Regions from separate parts of the Klebsiella sp. R445 genome, predicted to be linked through region 1. Evidence: predicted binding sites of a transcription regulator. Region 1 holds the regulator's gene; the other holds the start of a gene.
What was found. The regulator LexA, encoded in region 1, represses DNA repair genes until DNA is damaged. The targets are predictions, from matches to a motif close to TNCTGTATGTACATACAGNA.
Positions count from the first base shown of each region.

Region 1 (7,271 bases):
GGAATTCATAGCTGTCCTGGTCATCAATGCCGATACGGGTTTTTACCGTTACCGGAATCGACACCACATCACGCATCGCTTTAATACAGTCGGCCACCAGTTGGGCATTGCCCATCAGGCAGGCGCCAAACATGCCGTTCTGCACGCGGTCGGACGGGCAGCCAACGTTCAGGTTGATCTCATCGTAGCCGCGGGCTTGTGCCAGTTTCGCGCACTGCGCCAGCGCCGCCGGATCGCTACCACCCAGCTGCAGTGCCAGCGGATGCTCTTCTTCGCTATAGGCCAGATAGTCGCCTTTGCCGTGAATAATCGCCCCGGTGGTGACCATTTCGGTATACAGCAGCGTTTGCCGCGACAGCAGACGCAGGAAGTAACGGCAGTGCCTGTCTGTCCAGTCGAGCATCGGCGCAATGGAAAAACGGTGGGCGGCAAAAACGTGAGAAGTTGATTCTGGCATCATGGCGAATAAACAGGCATCCGGGTAAAAAGGGGCGCTACTATAGCACAAAGATACAGCACAGGCGCATAGCGCCACCGCGGGCGCTTTGCACCTGATACACGGGCTATCGCCTGCGCGGTTTGCCGTCGTGAGGGCCGAAAAATTGCGGCGGATGATCGACCCAGCGATCCTGACGCGTCGCGGCATACTCCGGGTTTAGCGGGTAATAGATGCGATTGAATTTTTTGTTCGCCTCGCCCACCACCAACAGGCGTACCTCCTGTTGGGTGTTATTCAGGAAGGTATGGCATACGCCGGTGCCGGCAGGAAATCCAACGCTGTCCCCAGGTTCCAGCTTCCACAGATAGCCGTTAATCCAGACTTCAGGATACCCCTCCAGCACGTAGATAAACTCTTCTTCATCACTTTCTGCGTGGGGATAAGAAGTCCGACGGCCTGGCGGTAAACGCTCATGATGGATCCCCAGCCGGTTCAGCCGTAACCCACGTGCCAGCGGCGCACCAATGGAAAAGCGCTCTGGGTTATTGGGATAAGTGGCATCATCGGGCCCTTCGAGTTCATGCCAATGTCGAATGCAATCAGGTCGTTTCATCGTTTTCTCCCGAAAATGAGATGCATCAGGTATAGCACAAGCTGCCGGTTCTCGGCGTTTTGCCTGGATCGTGATAAAGTAACAACTTCACACTCGGGCGGCCAGAGGATGCTCATGAATAAGACCACTTCGCAAGAATTGTTAGCGCATGCTGAAAAGCTCTGTGCACAGCGCGGCGTGCGCCTGACTCCCCAGCGCCTGGAAGTATTGCGCCTGATGAGCCTGCAGCAAGGGGCGATTAGCGCCTACGATCTGCTCGACCTGCTCCGCGATAAAGAGCCGCAGGCTAAACCGCCCACGGTGTATCGTGCGCTGGAGTTTCTGCTTGAGCAGGGATTCGTGCATAAGGTTGAATCAACCAACAGCTACGTGCTGTGCCATCTGATCGATCAGCCGACCCATACCTCCGCGATGTTTATCTGCGATCGCTGCGGCGTGGTGAAAGAAGAGTGTGCCGAAGGGCTGGAAGATATTATGCATACCCTGGCTGCCAGAATGGGCTTCGCGCTGCGTCATAACGTGATTGAAGCACATGGTCTGTGTGCCGGCTGCGTCGAAGTCGAAGCCTGTAGTACACCGGGGCACTGCCAGCATGACCACACGATTCTGATTAAAAAGAAAGCCCGCTAAGGCTTGCGCCAGAGCGGGAATCAGGGTTGTCGGTACCTCCGTGTACCGCACGGGCAGGCAATAACAAAGGGTCAGAACACTGATGTGCCCCGCTACCAGCGGTGGCCGTTTTTACGTTCCCAGTCAGACACTTCTTTCTCGGCCTGATCTTTGGCAAATCCGTAACGTTCCTGGATTTTACCCACCAGCTGGTCACGCTTACCTTCAATGACCGTCATGTCATCATCGGTGAGCTTACCCCATTGTTCTTTCGCTTTACCTTTCAACTGTTTCCAGTTACCGCCGATTTCGTCTTTGTTCATCATTCAGTCCTCATCGTTCGGTGGGTTAACAGCCCGCTGCGTGCCGGACATAACGTTAACTATAGTTAAGAATTCTGGGTTTAATTTATTATTCGGAATCTTTAACCACCTACATGACAAAAACCGCGACAAAACCATTATGAAAACCAGGTGCCGCGCTGCCAGTGTCGCCGCCAGATCAGCGCCAGCGACAGGCCGCGCAGCGCAAGGAAGACCGCCAGCGCCAGCCACAGTCCATGGTTCCCGAGAACCGGTAGCGTCAACAGAGTCAGGGCAAACCCTGCCGCCGCCACCGCCATGCTGTTACGCATCTCAGCTCCCCGCGTCGCCCCGATAAACATGCCATCCAGCAGATAGCACCACACGCCAATTACCGGCAGAATCACCTGCCAGATCAGATAGCGGTCGGCCAGCTGCTGCAGCGAAGGGATCGAGGTTAACAGCGCGATAATGTACGGCCCCGCCACGGCGTAGATCGCCGCAAATATCAGCGCCACCATTCCCGACTGACGGCAGGCCGCCCGCCAGACCTCAAGCAACTGACTGCCATCTCGCGCGCCATAGGCCTGCCCGGAGTGGGCTTCGACGGCGTAGGCAAACCCATCCAGCGCATAGGCGGTGAAGGTCAGCATGGTCATCAGGAGGGCGTTGACGGCGACGATATCGCCCCCGAGACGAGCCCCGAAAACGGTCACCGCCCCGAAGCACAGCTGCAGCAGTAAGGAGCGCAGCATGATATCGCGGTTTAATGCCAGCAGCCGTCGCACATCCCCGCGCCAGGCATTCTTCAGTATGCTGAAGGACACGCCACGCAGCACCAGCACGTGCCTTGCCATCAATAGCCCGATGATAAAGGTGGCGTATTCAGCGACCACCGTCGCCAGCGCGGCCCCCTGCACGTTCATGTGCAGGCCCATCACCAGCCACAGGTCGAGGACAATATTCAGCAGGTTGCCAACCACCAGCAGGATCACCGGCGCGCGGGCATACTGCACGCCCAGCAGCCAGCCAAGCAGCACCAGGTTTGCCAGCGAGGCCGGAGCGCTAAGCCAACGAATATCCAGGAAGCGTTGTGCCTGTTCCAGAACCGCCTGATTGCCGCCCACGATATGCAACGCCAGGTCGATCAGCGGTGCCCGGAACAGGACAATCATCAGGCCGGCCCCTAAGGCCAGCCCCAATGGCTGCACCAACGCCCGCGCCAGACGGAGGGGGTCTTTTGCGCCAAAGGCCTGAGCCGTCAGCCCGGTGGTGCTCATCCGCAGGAAAAGCAGCAGCATGAAAAGGAAACTGGTGGTCGTGGCACCCACCGCGACGCCGCCGAGATAAACCGGGCTGTCGAGGTGGCCGATAACGGCGGTATCAACCAGACCCAGCAGCGGGACGGTGATATTGGAGAAAATCATGGGTAGCGCCAGGCGCCACAGGGCTTTATCAGCGGCGTGAAAGAGCATAGGAAAGAGCCTGACTGAGAGAAGACAGCGCAGCATCATCCATCAGACGATGCTGCGTGGTGAAGGTGTTACAGCCACTCTCCGTTGCGGATCACGCCAACGGCCAGCCCTTCAATAGTGAAATTTTGTTCGCGCAGATTCACCACGATCGGTGAAAACTCGCTGTTTTCTGGCAGGAGTTCGACGATGTTGCCCTGTTTTTTAAGGCGTTTAACCGTCACTTCTTCGTCGATACGCGCCACGACAACCTGGCCATTACGCACATCCTGCGTTTTATGCACTGCCAGCAGATCGCCGTCGAGGATACCGATATCTTTCATCGACATACCGCTAACGCGCAGCAGGAAATCGGCATTCGGCTTGAACATCGCCGGGTCGACCTGGAAATGGCCTTCGATATGCTGCTGAGCCAGCAGCGGCTCACCGGCGGCCACGCGGCCGATCAGCGGCAGACCGGGTTCTTCTTCCGTCAGCAGACGAATACCGCGGGAGGCACCAGAGATAATCTCGATTGCGCCTTTACGGGCCAGCGCTTTCAGGTGCTCTTCCGCCGCGTTCGGAGAACGGAACCCCAAGCGCTGAGCAATTTCCGCACGCGTCGGCGGCATGCCCGTCTGGCTGATATGATCCCGAATGAGATCAAACACCTCTTGCTGCCTGGTCGTTAACGCTTTCATCCCGCCCCCTGGGTGTATATACAGTTATGCTGTGAGTATATACAGTTAACGGTGATTTTGGAATCAAATTTCACACAAAAATCAGGAGATACTTTCCATTTTTGCGCAGCCGATCGCCCATCACGCCTGGCGACGAATTAATGGTAATGCGCCCACAGCAAAAGCCCCCAGGTGATCAGCGCGATCGCGATAGCCAACAGTACCGCCGCGGACCCCATATCTTTCGCGCGCCCTGACAGTTCATGGTGTTCCGGGCCAATACGGTCCACCACCGCCTCAATCGCGCTATTAATAATTTCGACTATCATCACTAACAGGACCGAGCCGATCAGCAGCACACGGGTGATAGCGTCAACGTCCAGCCAGCAGGCGATCGCCACGGCAATAATCGCGGCGACGCCTTCCTGACGAAAGGCGGCCTCATTTATCCATGCCGCACGGAACCCTTTCCAGGAATAACCTGCCGCTTTAATAATTCGGGTTAACCCAGTGGTATTATTGGCCATCAAAAGAACCTTTTTATGTAAATGACGTCAATGAGTGTACGCGTTTGCCGTGTGGCAACGGAAATTTTGCGCGCTTTCTGTTATTCTTGCCGCGCATTTGCATGATTAACCAGAGGCTTCACATCGTTTATGTCCGGCTGGCAACGAATTTACTATAAATTACTGAATTTACCATTACGGGTGCTGGTAAAAAGCAAGTCTATTCCCGCAGAACCTGCTCAGGAATTAGGGCTGGATACCTCGCGTCCTATTATGTATGTCCTGCCTTATAACTCGAAGGCAGACCTGCTGACGCTGCGCGCCCAGTGCCTCGAGCACGATTTACCTGACCCGCTCGAACCGCTGGAAATCGACGGTGCTCTGCTGCCGCGCTACGTCTTCATCCACGGCGGCCCGCGTGTATTCACCTATTACACGCCGAAAGAAGAGTCCATCAAGCTGTTCCACGACTACCTGGATCTGCACCGTAACCATCCTGACCTGGACGTGCAAATGGTGCCGGTGTCGGTGATGTTCGGCCGCGCGCCAGGACGTGAGAAAGGCGAAGTGAACCCGCCGCTGCGCATGCTGAACGGCATTCAGAAATTCTTCGCCGTGCTGTGGCTGGGACGTGACAGCTTTGTCCGCTTCTCCCCGCCGGTGTCGCTGCGCAGAATGGCTACCGAGCACGGTACCGATAAAATTATCGCCCAGAAACTGGCACGTGTCGCGCGTATGCACTTCGCCCGCCAGCGTCTGGCGGCCGTCGGCCCGCGCCTGCCCGCGCGTCAGGACCTGTTCAACAAGCTGCTGGCCTCAAAAGCCATCGCCCGTGCGGTGGAAGATGAAGCGCGCAGCAAGAAAATCTCCCACGAGAAAGCACAGCAGAACGCCGTCGCGCTGATGGAAGAGATCGCGGCTAACTTCTCCTACGAGATGATTCGCCTGACCGACCGCGTGCTCGGGTTTACCTGGAACCGTCTGTATCAGGGGATCAATGTCCATAACGCCGAGCGCGTGCGTCAGCTGGCGCATGAAGGGCACGAAATTGTCTACGTGCCGTGTCACCGTAGCCATATGGACTACCTGCTGCTCTCCTACGTGCTGTATCACCAGGGTCTGGTGCCGCCGCACATCGCCGCCGGTATCAACCTGAACTTCTGGCCAGCAGGCCCGATATTCCGTCGTGGTGGCGCCTTCTTTATTCGCCGTACCTTTAAGGGCAATAAGCTCTATTCCACGGTGTTCCGCGAATATCTCGGCGAGCTGTTCAGCCGCGGTTACTCGGTTGAGTACTTCGTGGAGGGCGGGCGTTCCCGTACCGGCCGTCTGCTGGATCCGAAAACCGGCACCCTGTCGATGACCATCCAGGCCATGCTGCGCGGTGGGACTCGTCCGATTACGCTGGTACCGATCTACATCGGCTACGAGCACGTCATGGAAGTGGGAACTTACGCCAAAGAGCTGCGCGGCGCGACCAAAGAAAAAGAGAGTCTGCCACAGATGCTCCGTGGTCTGAGCAAGCTGCGTAACCTCGGTCAGGGCTATGTGAACTTCGGTGAACCGCTGCCGCTGATGACCTACCTGAACCAGCATGTTCCGGAATGGCGCGAATCCATCGACCCGATTGAGGCCGTACGCCCATCGTGGCTGACGCCGACGGTGAACAACATTGCCTCCGATCTGATGGTGCGCATCAACAACGCCGGCGCGGCGAACGCCATGAACCTGTGCTGCACCGCGCTGCTGGCCTCTCGTCAGCGTTCACTGACCCGCGAACAGCTGACGCAACAGCTGGAATGCTACCTCGATCTGCTGCGTAACGTCCCGTACTCCCCGGACGCGACCACGCCGACGGCTACCGCCAGTGAGCTTATCGACCACGCGCTGAAGATGAACAAGTTCGAAGTCGAGAAAGACACCATCGGCGACATCATCATTCTGCCGCGCGAGCAGGCGGTGCTGATGACCTACTACCGCAACAACATCGCGCATATGCTGATGCTGCCGTCGCTGCTGGCGGCGATTATCACTCAGCATCGTCGCATCAGTCGTGCGGAAGTGCTGCGTCATGTTGAGATGTTCTATCCGCTGCTGAAGGCTGAGCTGTTCCTGCGCTGGGAGAAATCCGAGCTGGCGGGCGTGCTTGATGCGCTGACGGCGGAAATGCAGCGTCAGGGGCTGATTGTCCTGAAAGACGATGAGATCAGTATCAACCCTTCTCACTCTCGTTCCCTGCAGCTGCTGGCCGCAGGCGCGCGTGAAACGCTCCAGCGTTATGCCATTACCTTCTGGCTGCTGAGCGCGAACCCGTCGATTAACCGCAGTTCACTGGAGAAAGAGAGCCGGACCGTGGCGCAACGTCTGTCGGTTCTGCACGGTATCAACGCACCGGAGTTCTTCGATAAAGCGGTATTCAGTACGCTCGTGCTGACGCTGCGTGACGAAGGCTATATCAGTGATACCGGCGATGCCGAGCCGGAAGAAACGCTGAAGGTCTACCAGATGCTGGCAGCGCTGATCACGTCGGACGTGCGTTTGACGATTGAAAGCGTTACCCAGGATGATGCGTAACGATTAAGCGTGGATGTTCTCTTCCCGGCTGGTGCTACCGCCTAGCACCAGCCGGGAATATCCTATGCCAGCCTATGCCAGATAGCTCATTGCCAGC
Region 1 is NZ_CP180446.1:2,847,718-2,854,988, forward strand. It holds gene dusA (tRNA dihydrouridine(20/20a) synthase DusA) at 1-460, opposite strand, end outside; gene ACMYSN_RS13325 (cupin domain-containing protein) at 564-1,052, opposite strand; gene zur (zinc uptake transcriptional repressor Zur) at 1,167-1,682, shown strand; gene ACMYSN_RS13335 (CsbD family protein) at 1,775-1,984, opposite strand; gene dinF (MATE family efflux transporter) at 2,122-3,438, opposite strand; gene lexA (transcriptional repressor LexA) at 3,507-4,115, opposite strand; gene ACMYSN_RS13350 (diacylglycerol kinase) at 4,253-4,621, opposite strand; gene plsB (glycerol-3-phosphate acyltransferase) at 4,751-7,174, shown strand; gene ubiA (4-hydroxybenzoate octaprenyltransferase) at 7,247-7,271, opposite strand, start outside.

Region 2 (7,271 bases), 1.3 Mb from region 1:
TCAGCTTACATAACAGCAGTTCGGCGCGGGTGATCTCGGTCGACAGCAGCGCCTCCATGGTGCCGCGCTCCCATTCGCGAGCCACCACCAGCGAGGTCAGAATCGCGCCGACCACCGTCATAATGATGGTAATCGCCCCGGGAATAATAAAGTGCTGGCTGATGGCGGCCGGGTTGAACCAGTAGCGCATCTGGACATCAATCAGCGGTTCGAAGGTTTCACCGCGATCCTCTGCCCGCTGCTGCTGCCAGATTTGCCAGATGCCCTCGATGTAGCCCTGGGCAAAGTTGGCGGTATTGGGCTCGCTGCCGTCGGTAATCAGCTGAATCGGAGCATCGTCGCCGGGGCGCGCCATCTTCTGGTCGAAATCGACCGGGATAACCACCAGGCCGCGAATTTTCCCCGCCTGCATCAGCTGAATGAGCTGCTGACGATTGTCGCTGACCGTGGCGTCAATATAGGGCGAGCCGGTCATGGTATGCACGAAATCCAGCGCCTCTTCGCTGCGCTGCTCCAGCAGAACGCCGACTTTCAGCTTGCTGGAGTCGAGGTTAATACCGTAGCCAAAAATAAACAGCAGCAGCAGGGGGATGACCACCGCAATGAGCCAACTGCTGGGGTCGCGAATAATCTGTCGCGTCTCTTTGACACACAGGGCGCGGACGCGTCGCCATGACAGGATCTTAGCGCTCACGGGCATGCTCCTTATCCCAGTCGTGAATCAGGGTGATAAACGCCTGTTCCATCGTGGGATCGGGCTGTTCATCGTTCGCCGCCAGCGCTTTCAGGGCATCCGGCGTGCCGCTGGCGATCAGTTTGCCGTGGTACACCAGGCCAATGCGATCGCAATACTCGGCCTCGTCCATAAAGTGGGTGGTGACCATCACCGTGACCCCCTTATCCACCATGCTATTAATATGCAGCCAGAATTCACGGCGGGTGATAGGGTCAACGCCGGATGTCGGCTCATCGAGAAACAGAATATCCGGCTCATGCATCAGCGAGCAGGCCAGCGCCAGACGCTGCTTATAACCGAGCGGCAGCTCATCGGCGGCATGGCTGGCGATGCTTTGCAGCCCAAAGGCGTCGCTCATGCGGGCGATTTTCTCGTTCTGCGCCCGGCCTCGCAGGCCGTACACGCCGGAGAAGAAACGCAGGTTTTGCTCCACGGTCAGGTTGCCGTACAGCGAAAACTTCTGCGCCATATAGCCCAGGTGCTGGCGCGCCTTGCCGGACCCGACTTTCAGATCCATACCCAGCACCAGCGCCTTGCCGGAGGTCGGAACCAGCAGGCCGCACATCATCTTGAAGGTGGTTGATTTTCCGGCGCCGTTGGGGCCGAGCAGGCCAAAAATTTCCCCGCGCTTGACGCTGAAATCGACGTGGTCGGTGGCGGCAAAGTCGCCAAATTTTTTGGTCAGGCTTTGGGCTTCGATGACCGTCTCATCATGGTTGCCCTCGACGCGGTGGATTATCTCCCCCAGCGGCGATTCGGCGGTGGCGGCGCCGCCCAGCAGATCGATAAAGGCATCTTCAAAGCGCGGGATAGTTTCGGTTATTTCCAGCGCAGGCATCTGGCTGTTGTGCTGCACTTCGTCAATGGTGGCCTCTTTTTTGAGGATCAGCCGTACCGATTTCCCCTGAATAACGCCATCGCTGATCTGCGGCAGCTTCAGCGCGCGCTGCAGCAGGCGACGGTTGTTCTCTTCGCGACTGGAGACCAGGAAGCTGCGTCCGGCCATGGTCTGGGTCAAGGCTTTCGGCTCGCCCTGGTACAGTAACTGGCCTTCGTTCATCAGCAGCACGTCGCGACACTGCTCCGCTTCATCAAGGTAGGAGGTGCTCCAGAGGATCAGCATCCCGTCCCCCGCCAGTTCGTGCACCATTTGCCACAGCTCGCGGCGAGAGATCGGGTCAACGCCGACGCCGGGTTCATCGAGCAGCAGCACCTTCGGCTCGCCCACCAGGGTACAGGCGAGGCCCAGTTTCTGCTTCATGCCGCCGGACAGTTTCCCCGCCAGCCGGTCGGTAAAGGGGCCGAGGGAGGTAAACTCCAGCAGCCGGGCGAAGGTCTGTTTACGCGCCTCGCCGGTGACGCTGCGCAGATCGGCATACAGCGTGAGGTTTTCCATCACCGTCAGGTCTTCATACAGGCCGAATTTCTGCGGCATGTAGCCGAGTATCGCGTGCAGTGCGCTGTCGTCGGCAATCGGATCGAAACCGAGCACCCTGGCGCTGCCGTCGTCGGCCTTCAGCAGGCCAGCCAGCATGCGCATCAGGGTGGTTTTCCCCGCACCGTCAGGGCCTACCAGCCCGGTCACGTAGCCGGCGTGAATGGTGCAGTTAAGCGGCGCCACGGCGGGGCGGTCCATGCCGGCAAAGCGACGGGTCAGCCCGCTGAGGGTGATAACATCCTCATTCATGTCCGTTCCCGTTGCTGAAGGTGATGGTGACCGGCATCCCCTGGCGCAGCGAATTATCGGCATCGGTCACGATAATACGCAGACGATAGACGAGATCGGTACGTAAATCCGGCGTCTCTACGGTCTTCGGCGTAAATTCAGCCGTCGGTGAGACGAAGCCAATTTTGCCGTGCCAGGGCTGGTTCGGACGGCTATCGGTGTACAGCAGCACTTCACGTCCGGGCGTCGCCTGGCCGAGATTTTTTTCATCGATGTAGGCGCGAACCCACACCGGATGGGTTAACGACAGCGTCATGACCGTCCCGCCGGCGCTGAGCATGCTGCCCGGCTCGACGGCGCGGGTCATCAGCATGCCATCGGACGGGGCGACTAGCGTTGTATCGTGCAGATCGAGCTTCGCCTGCGCCAAGGCCGCCTGCGCCTGCTCAAGGCTGGCTTTGGCCTGGGCAATTTCCTGCGGGCGGTTACCGGCGCGATACTGACGCAGTTTGTCCTGAGCGGACTTCAGCGTCGCCTGCGCCTGGTCGCGGGAGGAGCGGGCGTTTTCAAGATCGTTCACCGAGATAGCGCTGCTCTGGCGCAACCCCAGCTGGCGCTGATAGAAGTTCTGCGCGTAGTCATAGGCGGCCTGCGCCTGTTTAACGGCGGCGGCGGCCTGGGCAATCTCTTCCGCCCGGTAGCCCGCCATCATCAAGTCATATTGCGCCTGGGCGGTGGAGACATTGGCCTGCGCCTGCTGCAAGGCGTTTTCATAGGGGGCGCGATCCAGCTGGCCCAGCGTCTGCCCGGCCTGAATCTTATCGCCCTCATCAACGTCCAGCGACGCCAGCCGTCCGCCGACGCGGAAGCTCATGTTGACGGTCCGAATATCGACGTTGCCATACAGGGTCAGCTCCCGATGCTGACTGCTTTGATACCACCACCAGCCGCCGCCGCATGCGGCGATCAGCAGTAAAACTAACAACACGATAACGACGGGTTTTTTCATGATCCCAGACTCCTTTGCGATAACCCTTGCAGAACAAAATCAATGTGGCAGGCGACAACCTGGTAAATTTGCTCAGTTTTTTCTTCGTCGAACTGCGCCCATCCGGTGCGCAGCAAAATGGTTTCCCGCCCGAGACGGAACGCGAGAATCTCCCCCAGCAGCGCGTGGGTGTGCAGAATCATTTGGGTGTCATCGGCGTCCAGACCGGTAAACGCGGCGATTAAACGGGTCAGGTAGCGGTGAAGCGGGGCGATCACCTGGCTGTGGATCAACTGATAGGCCGGGGTCGGCGAGAGCTGCTCGCGAGAGATGAATTTGCTGAGATTCACCGTGTCGTCCTGGGTCAGCAGTAAAATCATGTTCTGGCAGGCGCGCAGGATCAGCCCGCGAATGGCGGCCTTATCCGGTGACGGGGTATTCAGCAGCGCTTCTGCCGCGTCGGCATGAGGGTGAAAATTATGGCTGATGAAATCGGCAATCCACTGCGCGCAGGCGAGATACAGGTCATCTTTCGAGCCGAAATAGTAGGGGATCGCGGCGATATTTTGCCCGGCCTGCGCGGCAATATCGCGGGTGGTTGCATGCTGGCCGTATTCACCAAACTGGGCAATCGCGGCGGCAATCAACTGGCTTTTGGCTTGTTCGCCTTTGGTGGTTGCAGGTGTCGTATTCATCGCGGCGTCAAAGAATTAATCAATCGATTGATTAAGAATATATCCGGTTCGCAGAACTGTCCAGAATGGTGAATACTCTCTGTGACGTTCTGTGATATCCGACGTTGCCGGGCAGGGGGAACGAGGATTATCCGGCGGAAAAACCCCGAAGGGATATTTTATGCGCTACGTCACAAAACCTGCTAGACTGCGCCCCTTCATGGCATTGTGGTTTTTGCCATCTCTTATTGCAATAATCTCCCCGAAAACTACGCCTGTCATGGGCCGGGGCGGTTTGGAGTTGTTATGTCTTTTGATTCCCTTGGCCTGAACCCTGATATCCTGCGCGCTGTCGCTGAACAAGGTTACCTTGAGCCAACCCCAATTCAGCAGCAGGCGATCCCTGCGGTGTTGCAGGGTCGCGATCTGATGGCCAGCGCCCAGACCGGCACCGGCAAAACGGCGGGCTTTACGCTGCCGCTGCTGCAGCATCTGATCCAGAAAGAGCCGCATGCCAAAGGTCGTCGCCCGGTGCGTGCACTGATCCTCACGCCAACCCGTGAGCTGGCTGCCCAGATCGGCGAAAACGTTCGCGATTACAGCAAGTACCTGAATATCCGTTCGCTGGTGGTCTTCGGCGGCGTGAGCATTAACCCGCAGATGATGAAACTGCGCAGCGGCGTGGATGTACTGGTGGCGACCCCTGGGCGCCTGCTGGATCTTGAGCACCAGAATGCTGTCAGCCTTGATAAGGTTGAGGTGCTGGTACTGGACGAAGCAGACCGCATGCTGGACATGGGCTTTATCCACGATATCCGTCGCGTGCTGGCGAAGCTGCCGGCTAAACGACAGAACCTGCTGTTCTCCGCGACCTTCTCTGACGACATTAAAGCCCTGGCGGAAAAGCTGCTGCATAACCCGCTGGAGATCGAAGTCGCTCGCCGCAACACCGCTTCCGAGCAGGTGACGCAGCACGTGCATTTCGTTGATAAGAAGCGCAAACGGGAACTGCTGTCACAGATGATCGGCGAAGGTAACTGGCAGCAGGTACTGGTCTTTACCCGTACCAAGCACGGCGCCAACCATCTGGCAGAGCAGCTGAACAAAGACGGCATTCGCAGCGCGGCAATTCATGGTAATAAAAGCCAGGGCGCCCGTACTCGTGCCTTAGCCGACTTTAAATCCGGCAGCATTCGCGTGCTGGTGGCCACCGATATCGCCGCGCGCGGTCTGGATATCGAAGAGCTGCCGCACGTAGTGAACTACGAGCTGCCGAACGTACCGGAAGATTATGTTCACCGCATCGGTCGTACCGGTCGTGCTGCCGCCACCGGCGTAGCGCTGTCGCTGGTCTGCGTCGACGAGCATAAACTGCTGCACGACATCGAACGTCTGCTGAAAAAAGAGATCCCACGTATCGCGGTTGCAGGTTATGCGCCGGATCCGTCGATCAAAGCTGAGCCGATTCAAAACGGTCGCCAGCAACGTGGCGGCGGCGGTGGTCGTGGTCAGAGCCAGGGGCGCGGTGGTCAGGGTCAGGGGCGTAGCGCTCAGGGTCAGGGCCGCAGCCTGCAGTCTGATCCACGTCGTCAGGAAGGCGATGCGCCGAAAGCCGGAGCCAGGCCTTCTCGTCGTATCGGTGATGCCAAGCCGACCGGCGAGCAGCAGCGTCGTCGTCGTCCGCGTAAACCCGCGGCGGCTGAATAACGCTATTTCCCGCAGTTATGTCACCGGGTTGTAGTCTGGTGATATAACTTCCCCCGGATGGTGGCAATCACGCCGTCATTCGGGGCGTTTTCTTGCTTGCCCTGCGGTTCGCGCCCGGGCGTTATCAAATCCCGAGCCTCATTCCACATTACGCAGAAAGAAATTCCTCCCGACCGGCAAAAAGTGTCACAATAGTGGCTGTTTATACAGTATTCAGGTTTTCTCATGGCTTTGACCACTGCGCTAAAAACGCAAATCGCCGCCTGGTATAAGGCGCTTCAGGAACAGATTCCGGACTTTATTCCCCGTCCACCGCAGCGGCAGATGATTGCTGATGTGGCGAAAACGCTCACCGGGGAAGAAGGACGACACCTGGCAATTGAAGCCCCCACCGGCGTCGGGAAAACCCTGTCCTATCTGATCCCCGGGATTGCTATCGCCCGTGAGGAGCAGAAAACGCTGGTGGTCAGTACCGCCAACGTGGCGCTGCAGGATCAGATCTACAGCAAAGATCTGCCGCTACTGCGCAAAATCATCCCCGACCTGCGTTTTACCGCCGCCTTTGGGCGCGGGCGTTACGTGTGTCCGCGAAACCTGACGGCGCTGGCCAGCACCGAACCCACCCAGCAGGACCTGCTGGCATTTCTGGATGACGACCTGACGCCGAAGAATCAGGCTGAGCAGGTGCTGTGCGCAACGCTGAAAAGCGATCTCGATAACTACCGTTGGGACGGCCTGCGTGATCATACCGATAAACCCGTCGACGATGCGCTGTGGAGCCGTCTGAGCACCGATAAGGCCAGTTGCCTGAACCGCAACTGTCACTACTATCGTGAATGTCCGTTTTTCGTCGCCCGGCGTGAAATCCAGGAAGCGGAAGTGGTGGTGGCGAACCATGCGCTGGTCATGGCGGCGATGGAGAGCGAAGCGGTACTGCCGGAGCCGAAAAACCTGCTGCTGGTGCTCGATGAAGGCCATCATCTCCCGGACGTCGCCCGCGATGCGCTGGAGATGAGCGCCGAGATGACCGCCCCGTGGTACCGGCTGCAGCTGGACCTGTTCAGCAAGCTGGTGGCAACCTGCATGGAGCAGTTCCGCCCTAAAACCACGCCGCCGCTGGCGAACCCTGAGCGTCTGACCAGCCACTGCGAAGAGCTGTATGAGCTGATCGCCTCGCTGAACAACATTCTTTCGCTGTATCTGCCCGCCGGTCAGGAAGCCGAGCATCGCTTCCCGATGGGCGAACTGCCGCAGGAAGTGATGGACATTTGCCAGCGGCTGGCAAAACTCACCGAAATGCTGCGCGGGCTGGCGGAGCTGTTCCTCAACGATCTCGGCGAGAAAACCGGCAGCCACGATGTGGTCCGTCTGCACCGGGTACTGTTGCAGATGAACCGCGCGCTGGGGATGTTTGAAAGCCAGAGCAAGCTGTGGCGACTGGCGTCGCTGGCCCAGTCTTCCGGCGCGCCGGTGACTAAATGGGTCACGCGCGATATGCGT
Region 2 is NZ_CP180446.1:1,548,767-1,556,037, reverse strand. It holds gene ACMYSN_RS07200 (ABC transporter permease) at 1-694, opposite strand, end outside; gene ACMYSN_RS07195 (ATP-binding cassette domain-containing protein) at 684-2,423, opposite strand; gene hlyD (HlyD family secretion protein) at 2,416-3,411, opposite strand; gene cecR (transcriptional regulator CecR) at 3,408-4,085, opposite strand; gene rhlE (ATP-dependent RNA helicase RhlE) at 4,371-5,771, shown strand; gene dinG (ATP-dependent DNA helicase DinG) at 5,997-7,271, shown strand, end outside.
Region 2: the regulator LexA is predicted to act here: its motif matches at 5,964-5,983, upstream of dinG (ATP-dependent DNA helicase DinG).